DNA from 4 places in the Streptomyces sp. NPDC020898 genome. Region 3 is predicted to be linked to each of the others. Evidence: riboswitches for the same ligand, from Rfam matches in the RefSeq annotation. Region 3 holds a riboswitch; each other region holds the start of a gene.
What was found. Region 3 has a riboswitch for cobalamin ahead of ACH4TV_RS09240 (ribonucleoside-diphosphate reductase subunit alpha). Riboswitches for the same ligand answer to the same signal wherever they lie in the genome.
Positions count from the first base shown of each region.

Region 1: linked by a shared signal. The riboswitch ahead of ACH4TV_RS04400 (FecCD family ABC transporter permease) and the one ahead of ACH4TV_RS09240 (ribonucleoside-diphosphate reductase subunit alpha) in region 3 are both predicted to bind cobalamin.
Region 2: linked by a shared signal. The riboswitch ahead of ACH4TV_RS02835 (prenyltransferase/squalene oxidase repeat-containing protein) and the one ahead of ACH4TV_RS09240 (ribonucleoside-diphosphate reductase subunit alpha) in region 3 are both predicted to bind cobalamin.
Region 4: linked by a shared signal. The riboswitch ahead of ACH4TV_RS41610 (cobalamin biosynthesis protein) and the one ahead of ACH4TV_RS09240 (ribonucleoside-diphosphate reductase subunit alpha) in region 3 are both predicted to bind cobalamin.

Region 1 covers NZ_JBIRRV010000001.1:981,602-986,652, reverse strand. The annotation lists gene ACH4TV_RS04410 (ABC transporter substrate-binding protein) at 15-1,016, opposite strand; gene ACH4TV_RS04405 (ABC transporter ATP-binding protein) at 1,029-1,799, opposite strand; gene ACH4TV_RS04400 (FecCD family ABC transporter permease) at 1,805-2,881, opposite strand; cobalamin riboswitch at 2,971-3,114, opposite strand; gene ACH4TV_RS04395 (acyltransferase family protein) at 3,290-5,051, shown strand, end outside.
Region 2 covers NZ_JBIRRV010000001.1:638,627-643,677, reverse strand. The annotation lists gene ACH4TV_RS02845 (energy-coupling factor transporter transmembrane component T) at 1-106, opposite strand, end outside; gene ACH4TV_RS02840 (SCO2322 family protein) at 222-845, opposite strand; gene ACH4TV_RS02835 (prenyltransferase/squalene oxidase repeat-containing protein) at 845-2,068, opposite strand; cobalamin riboswitch at 2,203-2,351, opposite strand; gene ACH4TV_RS02830 (MBL fold metallo-hydrolase) at 2,363-3,400, opposite strand; gene ACH4TV_RS02825 (aldehyde dehydrogenase) at 3,611-5,051, shown strand, end outside.
Region 3 covers NZ_JBIRRV010000002.1:291,647-296,697, reverse strand. The annotation lists gene ACH4TV_RS09245 (ribonucleotide-diphosphate reductase subunit beta) at 1-570, opposite strand, end outside; gene ACH4TV_RS09240 (ribonucleoside-diphosphate reductase subunit alpha) at 571-2,931, opposite strand; cobalamin riboswitch at 3,058-3,235, opposite strand; gene mctP (monocarboxylate uptake permease MctP) at 3,382-5,010, opposite strand; gene ACH4TV_RS09230 (DUF3311 domain-containing protein) at 5,007-5,051, opposite strand, start outside.
Region 4 covers NZ_JBIRRV010000022.1:55,688-60,738, reverse strand. The annotation lists gene ACH4TV_RS41625 (lysozyme) at 1-444, shown strand, start outside; gene ACH4TV_RS41620 (anion permease) at 612-1,862, shown strand; gene ACH4TV_RS41615 (hypothetical protein) at 1,897-2,118, shown strand; cobalamin riboswitch at 2,264-2,407, shown strand; gene ACH4TV_RS41610 (cobalamin biosynthesis protein) at 2,505-3,452, shown strand; gene ACH4TV_RS41605 (cobyric acid synthase) at 3,494-5,002, shown strand; gene cobN (cobaltochelatase subunit CobN) at 4,999-5,051, shown strand, end outside.

The DNA.
Region 1 (5,051 bases), on a different contig from region 3:
AGGGGACAAGGTGCCTACGAGGCGGAGCCGGCGTCCGTCACCGTTCGCAGATAGGCCCCCAGCCGAGCGATCGCCGAAGGATTGCGCGGGCTCTCGACCAGGTCCACGTAGTCCAGGACGAAGATGCGCTTGTTCTTGACGGCGGAGACGTTCTTCAACGGGCCGTACGACAGCAGGAACTTGCGCTTCTGTTCCGCGCTGACGTCCCCGTAGTCGCAGATGACGATGACGTCCGGGTCGCGGTCGACCACCGTCTCCCAGCCCACCGTCGTCCAGGAGTCGGCGAGGTCGTTCATGATGTTGACGCCGCCGGCCTTGCTGATGACCTCCTCGGGGGCGGCGTACCGCCCGGAGGTGAAGGGCGAGTCCGTGCCGCTGTCGTACAGGAACACCTTGGGGCTCTTCGCGGGCGCCTTCGCTTGTACGGCGGCGACCTGCTTCTTGAAGCCGGCGATCAGGGTGGCCGCGCGCTGCTCGACGCCGAAGAGCTTTCCGAGGTTGGTGAGGTCGGTGTAGAGGGCGTCCAGGGGCGGCATGATGCCCCGCGAGGTCTTGGTGCGGCCGTTGCGGCAGGACTCGGTGAGGATGTACGTGGGGATGCCGAGCTTCTTCAACGCGGCCGGGGTGAAGCCGTTGTCGTCGCGGAAGCCGTAGTTCCAGCCGGCGAAGACCCAGTCGCCGCGGGCGTCGAGGACGTTCTCCTTGGTGAGCTGCTGCTTGGACAGCCACTTCACCTTCTCGTAGCCGTCCTTCCAGGGCACGCCGGTCAGGTCACCCTTGTCGTCGGGCATGGCGAACCCGGCCATCCGGTCTTCCAGGCCGAGCGCGAACATCAGCTCGGTGATCCCGACGTCGTTCGTGACGACCCGCTCGGGAACCTTGTCGTACGTCACCTTCTGGCCGCAGTTGGTGAGGGTGACGGAGGGCGACGCGGCCTTCGCCGCCGGCTCGACGTCGACACCGCACCCGGTGACGAGGACGGACAGGAGCACGGCGGCGACAACTGGCTTGCGCATACGGGCAGTTCCTTAAGAGGACGACGTGGGAAGCAGATCGAAGAGCAGCTGTACGGCGCCCGTCTCCGGATGCCGTACGGGATGGGCGCGGACCCCGAACACCTCGGCCAGCAGCCCGGGTTGGAGCACATCGTGCGGTGGGCCCGACGCGACGACCCGGCCCCCGGCGATGACGTACAGCAGATCGCAGTGCGCGGCGGCGAGGTTGAGGTCGTGCAGGGCGGCCAGGACGGTCAGGCCGCTGGAGCGGACCAGGGACAGGACGTCCAACTGGTGGGCGATGTCGAGGTGGTTGGTGGGTTCGTCGAGGACGAGGACGCGGGGCTGCTGGGCCAACGCCCGTGCGATGAGGACGCGTTGCTTCTCGCCGCCGGAGAGGGCGAGGAACCCGCGGTCGGCGAGGTGGGCGACGCCCGTGCGTTCCATGGCGGCGCCGCAGATCTCCCGGTCCCCGGCCGCCGTACGCCCCGCGTGGGGCAGCCGGCCCATGCCGACCACCTCGCCGACGGTGAAGTCGAACTCGGCGGACGACTCCTGGGGCAGCGCGGCGAGCACCCGGGCGGCGGCCCGGGGTTCCATGCCGTGCACGTCACTCCCGTCGAGGAGGACAGCCCCCGCCGCAGGCCGCAGCGCCCGGTACACGCACCGCAACAGGGTGGACTTCCCACTCCCGTTGGGCCCGACGAGCCCCACGAAGGTGCCGCCGGCCACCGTCATCCGGATGTCGTCGACGAGCCGAACGGCCCCCGCGTCGACCGACACCCCCTCCACGTCGAGCCGCATCGCGTTCACCGCCCCCCGAACGCGTAGCCGCCGCGCCGCATCAGCAGCAGGAACGCCGGTACGCCGACCACGGCGGTGATCACCCCGACGGGCAGTTCGGCCGGTGCGAGAAGCAGCCGGGACAGGAGGTCGGCCCACACCAGCAGCACGGCCCCGACGATCGGCGCGACGGCCAGCACCCGCCGGTGATCGGCGCCCACGAGCATCCGTACGACATGCGGGACCATGAGCCCGACGAAGCCGATGGCCCCGCTCACGGCGACGACGGTGCCGGTCACGGCGGCGGTCACGAGGAACAACTCCCGCCGCAGCCGGGAGGGTTGGACCCCGAGGGCGGAAGCCGTCTCGTCGCCCATGGCGAGCGCGTTGAGCGACTCGGCCCGCCGGGCGAGCCACGCCCACCCGGCGACGACGGTCACGGCGGCGATCGGCACCTGCGCCCAGGTCGCCCCGCCCAGACTCCCGAGCAGCCACATCATCGCCGAGCGGGCCGCCTCACCCCGGGCGGCCCCGAACACCATCACGGTGGTCACGGCCTGGAAGCCGTACGCCAGTGCCGTACCCGTGAGGATCAGCCGCAGCGGCGTCAGCCCATGAGCGGCCGACCGGGCAACGGCGTACACGAGGACCATCGCGGCGAGCGCGGAGACGAAGGCGGACACGGACAGCGCCCACACCCCGAGCCCGGCGAACGCCCCCAGCAGGATCACGGCGTTGGCCCCGACCGCCGCACCGGAGGAGATCCCCAGCACGAACGGATCGGCGAGCGCGTTGCGCACCATGGCCTGCACGGCCACCCCGACGGCCGCGAGCCCGCCCCCGACGACGGCGGCCAGCACCACCCGGGGCAGCCGCAGCTCCCAGACGATGGTGTACGCGGCGAGCTCATCGGCACGGATGGTCCCGCCGCTGATCCCGCCCCACAGGAACCGGAACACCTGCCCCCAGCCGATCCCGGACGCCCCGAGCCCGACCCCGCACAGCAGGGAGACGGCGAGCAGCAGGAGAAGCCCCACGGCGAGTGGCACGACGGGTATTCGGCGCACGGCGGGTGGTTCCTTCGCCTCGGGCCGCCTCGTCATCACCAGGAGGGGCCCGGCGGGAAAGCCGGGCGGCACGGCGGGGGAGCCCGCCGTACGTTCCCTTCTCGCAGTCCGCGGCGAGCAGTCATCGGGGTTCGCAGTGCCACCGCGGGTGATCGGGCTCGCACACCCGGATCCGGAGGACCGGACCGGGACGTGCATACCGTTGCGGGTCAGCGCCGGACTCTCACCGGACTTCCCCCACGGGAGGCGCGGTGAGCGTAGCAAACGTGCCGGACGGGTCATTTCACTCGGGCGGCCTTCCCGGGCACGGACGGTGCGCACGCGGACCGCCGGAAAATATCTGGTGACCGGATGGTGAGTGCCACAACCGTTCGAGCGGGCCGACCGTCTGTGATGAGCGTGAAGACACGACCGCAGCGGCAGGAACCCGGGCATCCGGAACCCATGCATCCGGAACCGAACGCGAGCCCCGTGCTGCGGCTCGACATCCAGGGGCTGCGGGCCGTGGCCGTGTCGCTAGTCGTCCTCAGTCACGCCGGGGTCAGGGGGTTCACCGGCGGCTATGTCGGCGTCGACGTCTTCTTCGTCATCTCCGGTTTCCTCATCACCTCGTTACTCCTGCGCGAACTGTCCACCACGGACGGGATGTCGATCCGCAGGTTCTACGCCCGCCGAGCCCTCCGCCTCCTCCCCGCGTCGACGCTCGTCATCGTGGCCACCCTCGTTGCTTCCTGGGTGTTCCTGTCGAAAGTCCGCTTCGAGGAGTACGCCGGTGACGCGCTGAGCAGCGCGCTCTACGTGGTGAACTTCCGGCTGGCCGCGGGCGGCACGGACTATCTGGCCGAGGGGAGCCCGCCGTCCCCCTTCCAGCACTTCTGGTCGCTGGCGGTGGAGGAGCAGTTCTACCTGCTGTGGCCGCTGCTGCTCCTGCTCAGTTGGCGGCTCGTACGCCCGATCGGACGCGCACGCGGACGCGGGCACGGAGGCGGAGGCGGGCGCGGTCTGCTGGCGGTGCCGCTTGTGGTGCTCTGCCTGCTGTCGTTCGGGCTGAGCGTCGCCGTGACGCAGGACGTCCCGTCCTGGGCGTACTTCGGTTCGCACACACGGTTCTGGGAGCTGGGCGCCGGCGCCCTCCTGGCCCTGTACGCCGCCCAACTGCGCAGGCTGCCCGCCCGGTTGGCGGCACCGATGAGCTGGACGGGCCTGATCTGCATCTTGCTCTCAGCGGTGTTGTACGGCAACGACACCCCGTTCCCCGGCTATCACGCGCTCCTGCCGGTGCTCGGGTCGGTCCTCGTCCTGGCCGGCGGCTGCGCCCCTTCCCCGTACGGCGCTCAACTGGTCCTGTCCCGGCGCCCGTTGGTCCGGCTGGGCGGCCTGTCGTACGGCTGGTACCTGTGGCACTGGCCGCTGCTGCTCATAGGCCCCGTGGCACTCGGCAGACTCCCCGAGACCACCAGCGTCCGGCTGGCCCTCCTGCTCTGCGCGATCGCCCTACTCCTGGCCTGGGCGACCCTGCGCCTGGTGGAGAACCCCGTACGGTTCCACCCCACCTTCCGTGGCCGCCCCGCGCGCGCTCTGCGGCTCGGGGTGGCCCTGTCGGCGGTCGCGGCGATGATCGCCGTAACGGCGTACGCGTTCCCGCCGCCGCTCGACTCGGGCCGCCCCGCAGCCCAGTTGAGGCAGGAGATGACGACGGCCCCGAACCCGGCCCTGCGACTGCGCCAGCTCCTGGAGGAGTCCCCCAGGAGCCTGCCCAGCAACCTCGCCCCACCCCTCACCGAGATCAAGTCGGCGCGTTCCGCGGTCTACCGGGACGGCTGCCATGTGGCGTACGACAGCACGAGCACCCCGCCGTGCGAGTACGGCAACCGGGCCTCGGACAAGGTCGTGGTCCTCTTCGGCGACTCCCACGCGGCCCAGTGGTTCCCGGCGCTCAACCGCCTTGCCGCCGGGCGCGGTTGGAAGCTGGTGTCGCTGACGAAGGCGTCGTGCAAGGTGGCCAAGGTCACCCTGCGCCGCTTCGACGGCCCGTACGCGGCCTGCGACACCTGGCGGGCCAGGGCGATCGAGAGGATCAACGCCCTGCGCCCCGACCTGGTGATCGTCTCCTCCTCGGACGCGGGCGACCCGCTGTACCCGGAGCCCGACCTCGTCCAGCAGTGGACGGACGGCTTCCGTGCGACGTACGACGCGCTCGGGAAAT
Region 2 (5,051 bases), on a different contig from region 3:
CATACCCGGCCACAACGATGAGGAGGCACAGGAGAAGGGGGTTGGTGGTACGGGTAGCGGCAGCACCGAGCCCGAGGGACCACACCCACCAGGCCCCGGGGTGCATGGACGGTCCTGGTGAAGCCGGGTGCGCAACGACGCCCCCATAGGGGCGCGGGGAACTGCGCGACAAGCCCCCACCGGCCCGCAGGTCCAAAACGACCCTTCCCGCGGAGCGACGCTCATACATGCCTGCGGCGCCGCATCTGCCAGACGGCCCCCGCCCCGAGCAGGACCACGGCGGCGGCCCCCGCGAAGAGGCCCACGGACGGCCCACCGTCCGAATCCGCGCCCCCACCAGACCTCTCCGCCCCCACAGCCTCGGCGCAGCCGACCCGCGGATAGTCGGCGATCGCACACAACAACGCGCCGGAGTCATAACGCAACGGCTTGGCGACCGAGGCGAGGGCGTCCGCCGTGGTCGCGTCGGGGCCGACGCGGGCGCACACCGTACGCACCGCGGGCGGGGTCTCGCCGGACGGCGCGTCGGCGGACGTACCGAAGTCGATGACGAGCGCCACCCGCTTCTGGCCCTCCCGCGCGGGCGTCCTCGCGCAGACGACCGTGAACACGGCGTCGCCGCGCGGCCGGGCGGCGTCCTTCGAGTCCGGGCTCACGGCGAAGCGGAAGCCCTGGACGTCACCGTCGGAGGGACGGGCGGTCGACGGGCCCTGTGTGGCGTACGTCCAGCCGTCGCCGTCGCGCTCCCAGAAGGACCAGTAGCGGTAGCCGGTGGCCTGGGCCTGGCCGGCGCCGGCCAGGAGGAGGAACGCGGCCAGGGCGAGCGAGAGCGCGCGGCGCCGGATCACGGCTGCTGCTTCCTCTTGTTGCGCCCGCTGAGCAGGAAGCCGATGCCCACCCCGGCGACGAGGAAGACACCGACGGTCCACAGCGTCCCGAAGCTGCTGTCGCTGTCGTCGTCCTTGCTGGGCTTGTCGCTGTCCTTGACGGCCGGGCTCGGGGACGCGGGCGCCGGTCCGGTCGCGTTGAGGAGGGCCACCAGGTCCTGGCCGCCGAAGTCGCGCGGGTCGGCGGACTGGGCGTGCGCCGCCAGGATCAGCTGCGCGTAGGCCGCCGGCCCCGCCTGCTTCGCCCACTGGGCGGAGTCGGTCTCCAGCCAGCCCAGCGCGTCGGCCGCCCGCTGCCCCTGACCGGCGGTCGCGAGGGCGAGGACGGCATCCGCGGTGTTGCCGTAGTCGGGCTGGTCCTCGGCGCCGGCCAGCGCGGACGTGAGGTGCTTGTCCTTGGCCATGGCCTGGACGAGGTAGGCGGCGCCGTTGCGCGCGGCCTGCCCCGGCTCGCCGGAGTCCGAGCAGGCCGCGGAGGTGTCGGTCGGCTTCACGGCCGCCCCGGAAAGTCCCTTCCCCAGCAGGCCGACCACGGCCGCCGCCGTCGCGTCGGCGTTGGCGGCGAGCGTGCCCTTCTTGTCCGGCTGGTAGGCGAAGGCACCCCCACCACTCTCACCGCACGGAAGGGCCAGCTTCACCAGCAGGTCGTACGGCGACTTCCCGCCCTTGGTGACCGCGCCGGGCTTCTCGCCTGCTGCGGCAAGGGCCCCGACGACCACGGAGGTGGAGTTCGCGTCGCTGGCCCCGCCGGCCGCGTACCCCCAGCCGCCGTCCTTGTTCTGCACCGACTTCAGCCAGGCGACGGCCTTGCCGACCACCGCGTCCTGTCCGCCCAGCGCGGCGAGGGCCTGGACGGCGGCGCCGGTGCTGTTGGTGTCGACGAGGTTCTTGGCGTCGCACGGCGAACCGGCATCCCCCCGGAAGGGCGCGAAGGCGCCGCTCGCGCACTGCTGCCCGGCCAGCCAGTCCACGGCCGCGGCGGCGGGCTTCACGCCCACGGTGTCCTGGGCGAGCAGGGCGAGGGACTGGCGCCAGACACCGTCGTAGGTGGGGTCGGCGGTGCCGTACAGCCCGGCGGGGAGGGTGGGCGAGGGGGACGGCGAGGCGGCGGACGCCTGACCGCCGCCGGTCAGAGTGACGGCGATGACGGCCAGAGCCGTGGCGCTGCGGCGGACATTCATGATCGGCGGGTGCCTCTCCCTGCGGGGAGACGGGCAGCACGGGACACCCCGGGCGGCTCGGCTCCGTATACCTCGACGGTGCCGCACACCGGCGGGCCGCCGGTGCCGCGAGCCGGTCACGGTCCGCACGGGGCAATCCGGCTCACAGCCCCGGCGGGTGACCGGGCTGCTCACGATGGGGGTACCTCCCAGGCCCTTAAGGCACTGGGGGAGGGTCAGCGCCGGAATTGCACCGGCTTCCCCCCGTACGGGTGTGATGACGACCCGTTCACTGTACCGGCCAGCCTTTTCGGCTCACACCGCCACGTACGTCACCGGCTCGCTCCCCGTCACCGCCTCCGCCTGCCCCCGTTTCACCAGGCGCCGGACATGGGCCTCCGCCTCCGAGACCGCGATGTTCCTCGATCCCGGGGGGATCTCGGACCAGGGGCGGTTCCACTCCATGCGTTCCGCGAGCTGCCAGGGGGTGAGGGGAGTGGTGAGGAGGGCGCGGAGACCGGCGAGGCGTTCGTCGTGGTGGTCGAGCAACTCCCGTACGCGGACGGTCGCGTCGGGGAAGGCGTGCCGGTGGGCCGGGAGCACCTCGGCCGGGGCGAGGCGTCCGACGCGCTCCAGGGAGTCGAGGTAGTCGCCGAGGGGGTCGGCGATCGTCGTGTCGTCCGGGTCCTCGTACAGGCCGATGTGCGGGGTGATCCCGGGCAGCAGGTGGTCGCCGGAGAACAGGCGCCCGTTGCCCGGGAGTTGGGTGGGGTGGGCCTCCTCCAGGTGGAGGCAGACATGGCCGGGGGTGTGGCCCGGCGTCCAGATCGCGCGCAGCCGGCGGCCGGGGAGGGTGAGCAGTTCGCCGGGGACGATCTCGCGGTCGGGGAGCGCGGGCGAGAAGCCGGGCAGGGCGCTGGGGTGGATCGCGCGCAGGGTCGCCACGTGCTCGTCGGGCGCTCCGGCCGCCGCCAACTTCGCGATCATGTACGTGTACCAGCGTTCGACGCGGTTCTCCCGCGTCCGCCGGACGACGGAGATGTCGGCCTCGTGCATCGCGATCCACGCCCCGGAGGCCTCGCGCACCTGGCCCGACAGGCCGTGGTGGTCAGGATGGTGATGGGTGATCACCATCCCGTGGATCTCCCCGACCGTCGTCCCGCACGCCACCAGTCCCTCGGTGAGCGCGTCCCAGGACAGCGGATCGTCCCAGCCGGTGTCGACGAGCACCGGTCCGCTGTCGGTGTCGACGACGTACACCAGCGTGTAGCCGAGGGGATTGTTCGGAATGGGGACCCGGAGGGACCGGACGCCCCCGCCGTGATCGGTCACCTGCGTCGACACCTGTGTCATGGGCTCCCCTGAGGCCGGCTGGCCCAACTATAACTAGAACCGGTTCCAATGGGAGCCCAAGTCACTCATGGCGGCAGTCGCTCATGGCGGGAGTCACTTGTGGCGGGCGAAGTGGTGTGAGGGCTGTGGACTCCTCGAAGGGGACCTGGTAACTGTCTCCCTATCTATCTGACGCACCGTCAGAGACGGTACCCGGAGAGGCAGTCGGCCATGACCGAGCTCGTGGAACACGGACAGCTGTTCATCGGCGGGGAGTTGACCGACCCGCTCGGCAAGGACGTCATCGAGGTGATCTCCCCGCACACCGAAGAGGTCATCGGCCGCGTACCGCACGCCTCGACGGCCGACGTCGACCGGGCCGTCGCCGTCGCGCGCACCGCCTTCGACGAGGGACCCTGGCCACGGACGACCCTCGACGAGCGCATCGCCGTCGTCACCCGCATCAAGGACGGCATCGCTGCCCGGTACGAGGAGATCGCCCGCGTCATCTCCTCCGAGAACGGCTCCCCGTACTCCTGGAGCGTCCTCGCGCAGGCCCTCGGCGCGATGATGGTCTGGGACTCGGCAATCACGGTCGCCCGCGACTTCACGTACGAGGAGACACGCGACGGAGTCCTCGGCCGCATCCTCGTCCGGCGCGAGCCGGTGGGGGTCGTCGCCGCCGTGGTCCCCTGGAACGTCCCGCAGTTCGTCGCGGCGGCCAAGCTCGCGCCCGCGCTGCTCACCGGCTGCACGGTGGTCCTGAAACCGTCGCCCGAGTCGCCCCTCGACGCGTACATCCTCGCGGAGATAACGAAGGAGGCGGGACTGCCGCCCGGCGTCCTGTCGATCCTCCCCGCCGACCGCGAGGTCAGCGAGTACCTCGTCGGCCACCCCGGCGTCGACAAGGTCGCCTTCACCGGTTCGGTCGCGGCCGGCAAGCGCGTGATGGAGGTCGCCTCCCGTCATCTCACCGGCGTGACACTGGAGTTGGGCGGCAAGTCGGCGGCGATCGTCCTCCCCGACGCGGACCTCGACACCGCCGTCCCCGGCATCGCGTCCGCCGCATGGATGAACAACGGGCAGGCGTGCGTGGCCCAGACCCGCATTCTGCTCCCGCGCTCCCGCTACGACGAGTTCGCGGACGCCTTCACCCAGGCCGCGAGCGCGCTGGTGGTCGGCGACCCGCTCGACCCGGCGACCCAGCTCGGCCCGCTGGTCGCGAAGCGGCAGCAGCAGCGCAACCTCGACTACATCCGCATCGGCCAGGAGGAGGGCGCCAAGATCCTCACCGGCGGCGGACGCCCGGCCGGCCTCGACCGCGGCTGGTACGTGGAACCGACCCTCTTCGGCGACGTCGACAACTCGATGCGCATCGCCCGCGAGGAGATCTTCGGCCCGGTCATCTGCCTGCTCCCGTACGACGGCGACGCGTCCGAGGCCGTGAAGATCGCCAACGACTCCGACTACGGGCTCTCCGGCAGCGTGTGGACGGCCGACGTCGCGCACGGCATCGAGGTCGCCCGGCAGGTCCGTACCGGCACGTACTCGGTGAACACCTTCAGCCTCGACATGCTCGGCCCGTTCGGCGGTTACAAGAACAGCGGACTCGGCCGGGAGTTCGGCCCCGAGGGGTTCGGCGAGTACCTGGAGCACAAGATGATCCACCTCC
Region 3 (5,051 bases):
GACGTACGCGAAAGCACCGTAGAAGAAGAGCCCTTCGATGCACGCGGCGAAGCAGATCAGGTTGAGGAGGAAGCGGCGGCGGTCGGCCTGGGTCTCCAGGCGGTCCAGCTTCTCGACCTCGTTGATCCACTTGAAGCAGAACTCGGCCTTCTCACGGATGGACGGGATGTTCTCCACCGCGTCGAAGGCCGCCGCCCGGTCCTCCGGATCGGGGAGATAGGTGTCGAGCAGCGTCAGATAGAACTGGACGTGCACGGCCTCCTCGAAGAGCTGGCGGCTCAGGTACAGGCGCGCCTCGGGGGAGTTGATGTGCTTGTAGAGCGTGAGCACCAGGTTGTTCGAGACGATCGAGTCGCCCGTCGCGAAGAACGCGACCAGCCGGCCGATCATGTGCTGCTCACCCTCGGACAGCTTCGCCAGGTCGGTGACGTCCGAGTGGAGGTCGACCTCCTCGACGGTCCAGGTGTTCTTGATGGCGTCCCGGTAGCGCTCGTAGAAGTCCGGGTAGCGCATGGGGCGGAGCGTGAGTTCGAAGCCCGGGTCGAGAAGGTTCTTGGTTTCGCTGGACATTTACTGGCACGCCTCGCAGGACTCGGGGTTTTCCAGGGAGCAGGCGACGGCGTCTTCGGGGGTCGGCTGCTGGACGGGAACGGATGCCTGCGCGGCGCGGGCGATGCGGGTCGCCGGGCGGGAGCGCAGGTAGTACGTCGTCTTCAGGCCCGACTTCCAGGCGTACGCGTACATCGAGGAGAGCTTGCCGATGGTCGGCGTCTCCAGGAACAGGTTCAGGGACTGGGCCTGGTCCAGGAACGGGGTCCGGGCCGCCGCCATGTCGATCAGGCCGCGCTGCGGGATCTCCCACGCCGTGCGGTACAGCGCCCGTACGTCGGCCGGGATCCACGTGAAGTCCTGCACCGAGCCGTTCGCCTCGCGCAGCGCCTCACGGGTGCGGGCGTCCCACACGCCGAGGTCCTTGAGCTCCTGGACCAGGTAGGAGTTGACCTGGAGGAACTCGCCGGACAGCGTCTCGCGCTTGAACAGGTTGGACACCTGCGGCTCGATGCACTCGTACACACCGGCGATCGAGGCGATGGTGGCGGTCGGCGCGATCGCCAGGAGCAGGGAGTTGCGCATCCCGGTCGCGGCGATCCGTTCCCGCAGCGCCGCCCAGCGCTCGGGCCAGTTCAGCTCGACGTCGTAGTGGTCGGGGTGGAGCACACCGCGGGCCGTACGGGTCTTGTCCCAGGCCGGCAGCGGGCCGTTGCGCTCGGCGAGGTCGGTGGAGGCCTCGTACGCGGCGAGCATCACGCGCTCGGCGATGCGGGTGGAGAGGGCCTTGGCCTCGGGCGAGTCGAAGGGGACGCGCAGCTTGAAGAAGACGTCCTGGAGGCCCATCGCGCCCAGACCGACCGGGCGCCAGCGGGAGTTGGAGCGGCCCGCCTGCTCGGTCGGGTAGAAGTTGATGTCGACGACCCGGTCGAGGAAGGTGACGGCGGTGCGGACCGTCTCGTCCAGCCGCTCCCAGTCGATGTCCCCGTCGACCACGAACGCGCCGAGGTTCACCGAGCCCAGGTTGCAGACCGCCGTCTCCCCGTCGTCCGTGACCTCCAGGATCTCGGTGCAGAGGTTCGAGGAGTGGACGACGCTGCCCGGCTCGGCCGTCTGGTTGGCGGTGCGGTTGGCCGCGTCCTTGAAGGTCATCCAGCCTTGGCCGGTCTGCGCGAGCGTACGCATCATGCGGCCGTACAGATCACGGGCCGGGATGGTCCTGCGGGCGAGCCCGGCCTCCTCGGCCCTGCGATAGGCGGCGTCGAAGTCGTCGCCCCACAGGTCGACCAGCTCGGGCACGTCGGAGGGGGAGAAGAGCGACCAGAGGGCGTCCGCGTTCACCCGGCGCATGAACTCGTCCGGGATCCAGTGCGCGAGGTTCAGGTTGTGCGTACGGCGGGCGTCCTCGCCCGTGTTGTCGCGCAGCTCCAGGAACTCCTCGATGTCGGAGTGCCAGGTCTCCAGGTACACCGCGGCCGCGCCCTTGCGCCGGCCGCCCTGGTTCACGGCCGCGACCGAGGCGTCCAGCGTCTTCAGGAACGGGACGATGCCGTTGGAGTGCCCGTTGGTGCCGCGGATGAGGGACCCGCGTGAGCGAATCCGGCTGTACGACAGTCCGATGCCACCGGCGTGCTTGGAGAGGCGGGCGACCTGGTGGTAGCGGTCGTAGATGGAGTCCAGCTCGTCGACGGGGGAGTCGAGGAGGTAGCAGGACGACATCTGGGGGTGCCGGGTACCGGAGTTGAAGAGGGTGGGGGAGGAGGGGAGGTAGTCGAGGCGGCTCATCAGCCGGTAGAGCGCGGCGACTTCGTCGAAGGCGCGGACAGTGTCGTCCTCGGCGAGACCGCTCGCGACGCGCAGCATGAAGTGCTGGGGCGTCTCGATGACCCGGCGCGTGATCGGGTGGCGCAGGAGGTACCGGCTGTGGAGGGTACGCAGCCCGAAGTACCCGAAGCGGTCGTCGCCCTCGACGTCGATCAGGGCGTTCAGACGGTCCGCGTGCAGCCGTACGAACTCTGCGGTGCGGTCGGCGATCAGGCCCTCCCGGTGCCCGACCGTGACCGACTCCGTGAAGGAGGTGACGCCCTGTGAGGCGGCCTCGGCGGCGATGCTGACGGTCAGCAGCCGGGCGGCCAGCCGGGAGTACGCGGGGTCCTCGGAGATGAGGCCGGCCGCAGCCTCGGTGGCCAGCTCGCGCAGCTCCGACACGTCGGCCCGGGCTGACCGGCCGCGCAACGCGGCGGCGGCGACCCGGCCGGGGTCGGCGTCGGGAAGGTCGGCGGTCAGCTCGGTCAGGATCCGCAGCAGCGCGGTCCCGGGACCGTCGGTACGGTCGGTCTCCGCCGGAGTCGCTGAAACCGGTTCGGCTGGCGCGATGGTCACGTGGGGGCTCTCCCTCGCTCGGCACGGGGCCTGGCGGGAGGGCAGCGGGGCACACGGACGCCTTACGGGCACGCGCGCGTCCACCGGCCCACTCCACGAGACCCGGACGTCAGACACCCGGGCCGGTCGGCCGGGCGCACCGTCGGCAGGTCCTCGGACTGGACACGCGCACGACCGTGCGAGGGCACGAATGTGAACGTGTACACCGTTGCGGGACAGTTCCGGATTCGCACCGGATTCCCCTGCGGCGACAGCGAGATGAGCATACATCTTGTGCCGGGCCGCAGACGCACCCCCACATGTTGTGTCGCGTCGCCCCTAAAGAGACACAACAACGGGCCGCCGGATTTCTCCAACGGCCCGTTGTGGCGCCCCTTCAGGGGCGCGGGGAACTGCGCGACAAGCCCCCACCGGGCCCGCGGTCAAAGAACCACGCACCCGGCGGAGCCCTCAGTGCGCGGCGCCTGCCGTGGCCGGCGGCAACTTCTCCACCACGCCCGGATCCCCCGCGTCCGCCGTGTAGTCCGACGGGTTGGTCTCGTCCACACCGTCCGGCGCGTTCATCGCCTTCAGGACGAAGGTGAGGACCACCGTGATGACGACGTTCAGGATGAACGCCGTCAGACCGATGTACCCGATCTCACCGATCCCGGGGATCTCCTTCGAGCTGCCCCCGAAGTGCTTCTGCGTCGGAGACGCGACGCCGTACGCCGCCAGCGTGCCGTACAGCATGCCGACCGCCCAGCCGGCGAGCAGGGCCCAGCGGTGGAACCAGCGGGTGAACAGACCGCCGACCAGGGCGGGGAAGGTCTGCAGGATCCAGATGCCGCCCAGGAGCTGGAAGTTGATGGCGACCGTCTTGTCCATGGTCAGGACGAAGACCAGCGCGCCCACCTTCACCACGAGCGAGACCAGCTTGGAGACCTTCGTCTCCTGCTCCGGTGTCGCGTCGGGCTTGAGGAAGTCCTTGTAGATGTTGCGGGTGAAGAGGTTCGCCGCCGCGATGGACATGATGGCTGCCGGAACGAGCGCACCGATGCCGATCGCCGCGAACGCCACGCCCGCGAACCACGCCGGGAACATGTCCTCGAAGAGCTGAGGGATCGCCAACTGGCCGTTGGTGACCTTGACTCCGGCCGCGATCGCCATGAAGCCCAGCAGTCCGAGCAGGCCCAGCATCAGCGAGTACAGGGGCAGGATCGTGGAGTTGCGGCGGATCACGTCACGGCTGCGGCTCGACAGCACCGCGGTCACGCTGTGCGGGTACATGAACAGCGCGAGTGCCGAGCCGAGCGCCAGCGTGGCGTACGTCCACTGCGAGGCCTCGCCGGGAGCCAGCGCACCGCGCGGTTTGCCGGTCGCCGGGTTGGTCTGGGAGAAGGCGTCGCCCGCGGCCTTGAAGATCTCGTCGAAGCCGCCCAGCTTGATCGGGATGTAGATGATCGCGACCGCGATGACGATGTAGATCAGCGCGTCCTTCACGAACGCGATCAGCGCGGGCGCCCGCAGACCCGACGAGTACGTGTACGCGGCCAGCACACCGAAGGCGATCAGCAGCGGCAGGTCCTTGACGAACCAGTTGGTGTCCTCGCCACCGCCGACGCCCATGACGTCCAGGACGGCCTGGATACCGACCAGTTGGAGCGCGATGTACGGCATCGTCGCCAGGATGCCGGTGACGGCGACCGCCAGCGACAGCCCCTTCGAGCCGAACCGGCCGCGCACGAAGTCCGAGGTGGTGACGTACCCGTGCTTGTGCGAGACGGACCACAGGCGGGGCAGGAACACGAACATCAGCGGGTAGATGAGGATCGTGTAGGGCACCGCGAAGAACCCGGCCGCGCCCGCCGCGTAGATAGCCGCCGGTACCGCCACGAAGGTGTACGCCGTGTAGAGGTCGCCGCCGAGCAGGAACCAGGTGACCCAGGTGCCGAACGACCGGCCGCCCAGGCCCCATTCGTCGAGGCTGTTCTCGTTCGCGGCCTTGCGCCAGCGCGAGGCCATGAACCCGACGATCGTGACCGCCAGGAAGAAGAAGATGAAGACGGCGAGTGCCACGCCGTTCACGCCGTCGTTCATGCGTCCGCACCACCCTTCGCGGCGGCCCGGGCGCGCTGGTC
Region 4 (5,051 bases), on a different contig from region 3:
CCGGACAAGTCGTCCGGCATCACCCAGGCCCAGCACTTCGTGCGCAACGGCGGCGGCTGGCGCGCGGACGGCTGGACGCTGCCGCCCGCGCTCGACATCGAGTACAACCCGTACAGCAAGAAGAAGTGCTACGGGTTGAGCAAGGCCAGGATGGCCGCCTGGATCACGGCCTTCAGCAACGAGGTCAACCGCCTCACCGGCCGCCGTCCGGTCATCTACACGACCGCCCACTGGTGGAACACGTGCACGAACAGCAGCAGTGTCTTCACCTCGAAACACTCTCTGTGGCTGGCTCGCTACAACGCGGCCGACGCGGGGGCGCTGCCGTCCGGTGGCTGGAAATTCTGGACGTTCTGGCAGTACGACAACAGCGGCACGCTCCCGGGTGACCAGAATCTCTTCAACGGGTCATTGGCCCAGCTCAGGCAGTTCGCGAAGGGGTAGGCGAAGGGGGAGCGGGAGACCGGTCGAAGGGGGAGTCGCCCGTCCGGCACATCCGGCGGGGCGACGCCTCATTTCAAGTCATCGCGTATCCCCCGCCAGTTCACCTTCCGTTCATCCAGGTTGCTTACGGTCCAGCAGGCACTGACGTCCCGAAGAAATCTGGGTAAATGGAAAGCTTCTCGCTGATCCTCGCGATCGTGGTCGTCACCGCGCTCGCGTTCGATTTCACGAACGGTTTCCACGACACCGCCAACGCGATGGCCACCACCATCTCGACCGGCGCTCTGAAGCCCAAGGTTGCGGTGGCCATGTCGGCCGTCCTCAACCTCGTGGGCGCCTTCCTCTCCGTGGAGGTCGCCAACACGATCTCCAAGGGCCTTGTCGACGAGAGCGGTATCCGTCCCGAGGTGATCTTCGCCGCGTTGGTCGGCGCGATCCTCTGGAATCTGCTGACCTGGCTGGTCGGGCTTCCCTCCAGTTCCTCGCACGCCCTCATGGGCGGCCTGATCGGCGCGACCATCGCCTCGGCGGGCGCGGGCGCCGTCCACGGCGACGTGCTGGTGACGAAGGTGCTGATCCCGGCCATCGCCGCCCCGATCGTGGCGGGCATCGCCGCGATGCTGGCGACGAGACTGTCGTACCGGCTCGCCGCCCAGCGGGCCGAGGGCAAGGCGGCGGAGAAGGGCTTCCGGGTCGGCCAGATCGCCTCCGCGGGCCTGGTGTCGCTGGCCCACGGCACGAACGATGCACAGAAGACGATGGGCATCATCACCCTCGCCCTCGTCTCGGGCGGCGCTGTCGCCCCCGACTCCGACCCGCCGGTGTGGGTCATCCTCTCCGCGGGCCTGGCCATCGCGCTCGGCACGTACCTGGGCGGCTGGCGCATCATCCGCACGATGGGCAAGGGCCTGACCGATCTCCAGCCGCAGCAGGGCTTCGCGGCCCAGACCAGCGCGGCGACGGTCATCCTGGCCTCCTCCCACCTCGGCTTCTCCCTCTCCACGACGCACTCGGTGTCGGGTTCGGTGATGGGCGCGGGCCTCGGCCGCAAGGGCGGCGTGGTCCGCTGGTCGACGGCGACCCGGATGTTCGTGGCGTGGGGACTGACGCTGCCGGCGGCGGCACTGGTCGGCGCCGTGGCGGAATGGGTCACCGGGTTCGGGGACTGGGGCACGGCACTGGTCGCGGTCTTCCTGATCGGCTCCAGCGCGGCGATCTGGGTCGTCTCGCGGCGCGAGGTGATCGACCACACGAACGTCAACGACGTCGAGGGCGAGGCCGGAGAACCGGCGGGCATCGTGACGACGGCCATCGCCGCGGTCACCCCGCCCCCCGCGGGCACCGTGACCGACGACCTCACGGCCACCATCCCCGCCCCGGCCGAGGTCGCGGCGACGCCGTCGGCGACGGCCCTCTGAGTCCGAGACCCCGTTCGACCAAGAAGGAAGCAACATGAAGATCGACTGGGCAGCCCTCGGCTCCGTCTTCGGCGTCAGTCTCGTCATCACCGTGGCGATGGTGGGCGTGTTCACCCTCGGCATCGTCGGGCTCTCGCGACGCGAGCGGGCGGTGGCGCAGGGAGGCACGGCGGGGCTCGCGGTCACGGGCGCGTACGCGTGCTTCGCGGCCTGCGCGGCGGTCGTCGGATACGGGATCTATCTGATCGTGGCCTGAGGGCCGACCCGGCTTCGTCGCCCGCCCTGACGGCGGCCGCCCTGTGGGTGGTTACCGGCAGGGCGGGCGTTTGTCCGCCCACCCGATGCTCCCTTGTGTGGGGCTCAGCACAGTCCTCCTTTCCAGGTCAACGGCAAGTTGACGGGTGTTCCGGGCCCGTGGTGGACTGCCGGAGCCATGTACGGCGGCAGAAGAGGAAGCCGGTGCGAATCCGGCGCGGTCCCGCCACTGTCACCGGGGTAGGAATCCCCGGGAGCCAGGAACTCTCGCCGCCGGTCTCGTCGAACCAGGGCGTGGACACCCTGAGTGAGGACAATTCGCCATGTTCGGCTGCCGTTCGAGGTCCATGACCAGGGCTCTTCCCGCCACTGCGGCCGGCTGAGCCGATGCGTGCCGATCGCGTATTCGCGTACGGCGCCGCCGCCGGACTTCTCGGTGATCTGATCCTGGGCGACCCTCGCCGCGGGCATCCGGTCGCCGCGTTCGGGCGGGCCGCCGACGCCGTCGAACAAGTGCTCTGGCGCGACCACCGCGGGTGGGGCGCGCTGCACACCGCCGTATGTGTCGGCGGTGCCGTCTCTCTTGCGGCCACGGCCGGTTGTGCCGTACGTCGCTCCCGTCCCGCCTCCGTCGCGCTCACCGCCGCAGCCACCTGGGCGGTGGTCGGCGGTACCTCCCTCGGCCGGGAGGCGCGGGCGATCGGGTACGCGCTCGCGGACGGCGACCTCGACCGCGCCCGGACTCGGCTGCCCCACCTCTGCGGACGCGATCCGCAGACCCTCGACGCCGACGGGATCGCCCGGGCCGTCGTCGAGTCCGTCGCCGAGAACACCTCCGACGCCGTCGTGGGCGCACTGGTGTGGGGCGCCCTGGGCGGGGTGCCCGGGCTGGTCGGGTTCCGGGCCGTCAACACCCTGGACGCCATGGTCGGGCACAAGTCCGCCCACTACCGGCGGTACGGGTGGGCGTCCGCCCGGCTCGACGATGTCGTGGGGTGGCCCGGGGCCCGACTCACCGCCGTACTCGCCGCTGTTGCGGGGGGCGACCCACGCGGCGCCGTGCGGGCCTGGCGGGACGATGCCCGCAAGCACCCCAGCCCCAACGCCGGGCCCGTGGAGGCCTCCTTCGCGGGAGCGCTCGGTGTGCGGCTCGGCGGGACGTTGTCGTACGCGGGGCGGGTCGAGCATCGGCCCGTGCTCAACGGGGAGTACGGGCGTGCCGTCGGCGTGCCCGACATCGAACGGGCCGTACGGCTGTCCCGGCGCGTCACCTGGCTCGCGCTCGGCGTCAGCGTCGCCGGGCGGCTTCTCGCGAAGGGGCGGACCACATCGTGAGTGGCGGAAGTGCGGGTGGCGGAACTGCCGGTGGCAGGACTGTGGGTGGGGGGCTGCTTGTTGCCGGGACCACCTCCGATGCCGGCAAGAGTGTCGTCACCGCCGGGATCTGCCGGTGGCTGGTGCGGCAGGGGGTCAAGGTCGCACCGTTCAAGGCGCAGAACATGTCACTCAACTCGTTCGTGACGCGGGAGGGTGCCGAGATCGGGCGGGCGCAGGCCATGCAGGCGCAGGCCTGCCGGGTGGAACCCACCGTGCTCATGAATCCCGTACTGCTCAAGCCGGGGGGCGAGCAGAGCAGTCAGGTCGTGCTGATGGGGAAACCCGTGGGCGAGTTGAGTGCGCGTGGGTATCACGGGGGGCGGCAGCAGCAACTTCTCGGGACCGTGCTGGAGTGCCTCGCCGAACTGCGGGGCACGTATGACGCGGTGATCTGTGAGGGGGCCGGTTCTCCCGCCGAGATCAATCTCCGGCGGACCGACATCGTGAACATGGGGATCGCCCGCAATGCCGGGCTGCCTGTCCTTGTAGTCGGCGACATCGACCGGGGTGGCGTCTTCGCCTCCTTCTTCGGGACCGTCGCCCTGCTGTCCCCCGAGGATCAGGCACTTGTGGCCGGGTTCCTCGTCAACAAGTTCCGCGGTGATGTGTCGTTGCTGGAGCCCGGGCTCGACATGCTGCTCGGGCTCACCGGACGGCCGACATACGGTGTGCTGCCCTTCCGGCACGGGCTCGGCATCGACGAGGAGGACGGGCTGCGGGTGTCGATGCGGGGGGCCGTCCGGGAATCCGTCGTCGCGCCGCCCGTCGGCGAGGACGTGCTGCGGGTCGCCGTCTGCGCGGTGCCGCTCATGTCCAACTTCACGGACGTCGACGCGCTCGCCGCCGAACCGGGCGTCGTGGTGCGGTTCGTGGACCGGCCGGAGGAACTTGCCGACGCCGACCTCGTCGTCGTTCCGGGGACCCGGGGAACCGTCAAGGCACTGGCGTGGCTGCGCGAGCGCGGACTCGCGGACGCCCTGGTGCGCCGGGCCGCCGAGGGGCGACCCGTGCTGGGTGTCTGCGGTGGCTTCCAGATCCTCGGCGAGCACATCGAGGACGACGTCGAATCGCGGGCCGGGCAGGTCGACGGACTCGGACTGCTGCCCGTGCGGGTGCGGTTCGCCCGCGAGAAGACCCTCACCCGGCCCGTCGGCACCGCCCTCGGCGAACCTGTCGAGGGGTACGAGATTCATCACGGCGTCGCCGAAGTCAACGGCGGAGAAGCCTTCCTGGACGGGTGCCGGGTCGGGGCCGTCTGGGGCACGCACTGGCACGGATCGCTCGAATCCGACGGGTTCCGGCGGGCGTTCCTGCGCGAGGTGGCCGCCGCCGCGGGCCGCCGCTTCGTACCCGCCGCCGACACCTCCTTCGCCGGGCTGCGCGAGGAACAGCTCGATCTGCTCGGCGATCTCATCGAACAGCACGCGGACACGGACGCGCTCTGGCGGCTCATCGAGTCGGGCGCGCCGCAAGGACTGCCTTTCATCCCACCGGGAGCGCCCGCATGAGCACAGTGTTGTTGTTGTCGACCGCCGACACGGATCTGCTGGCGGCCCG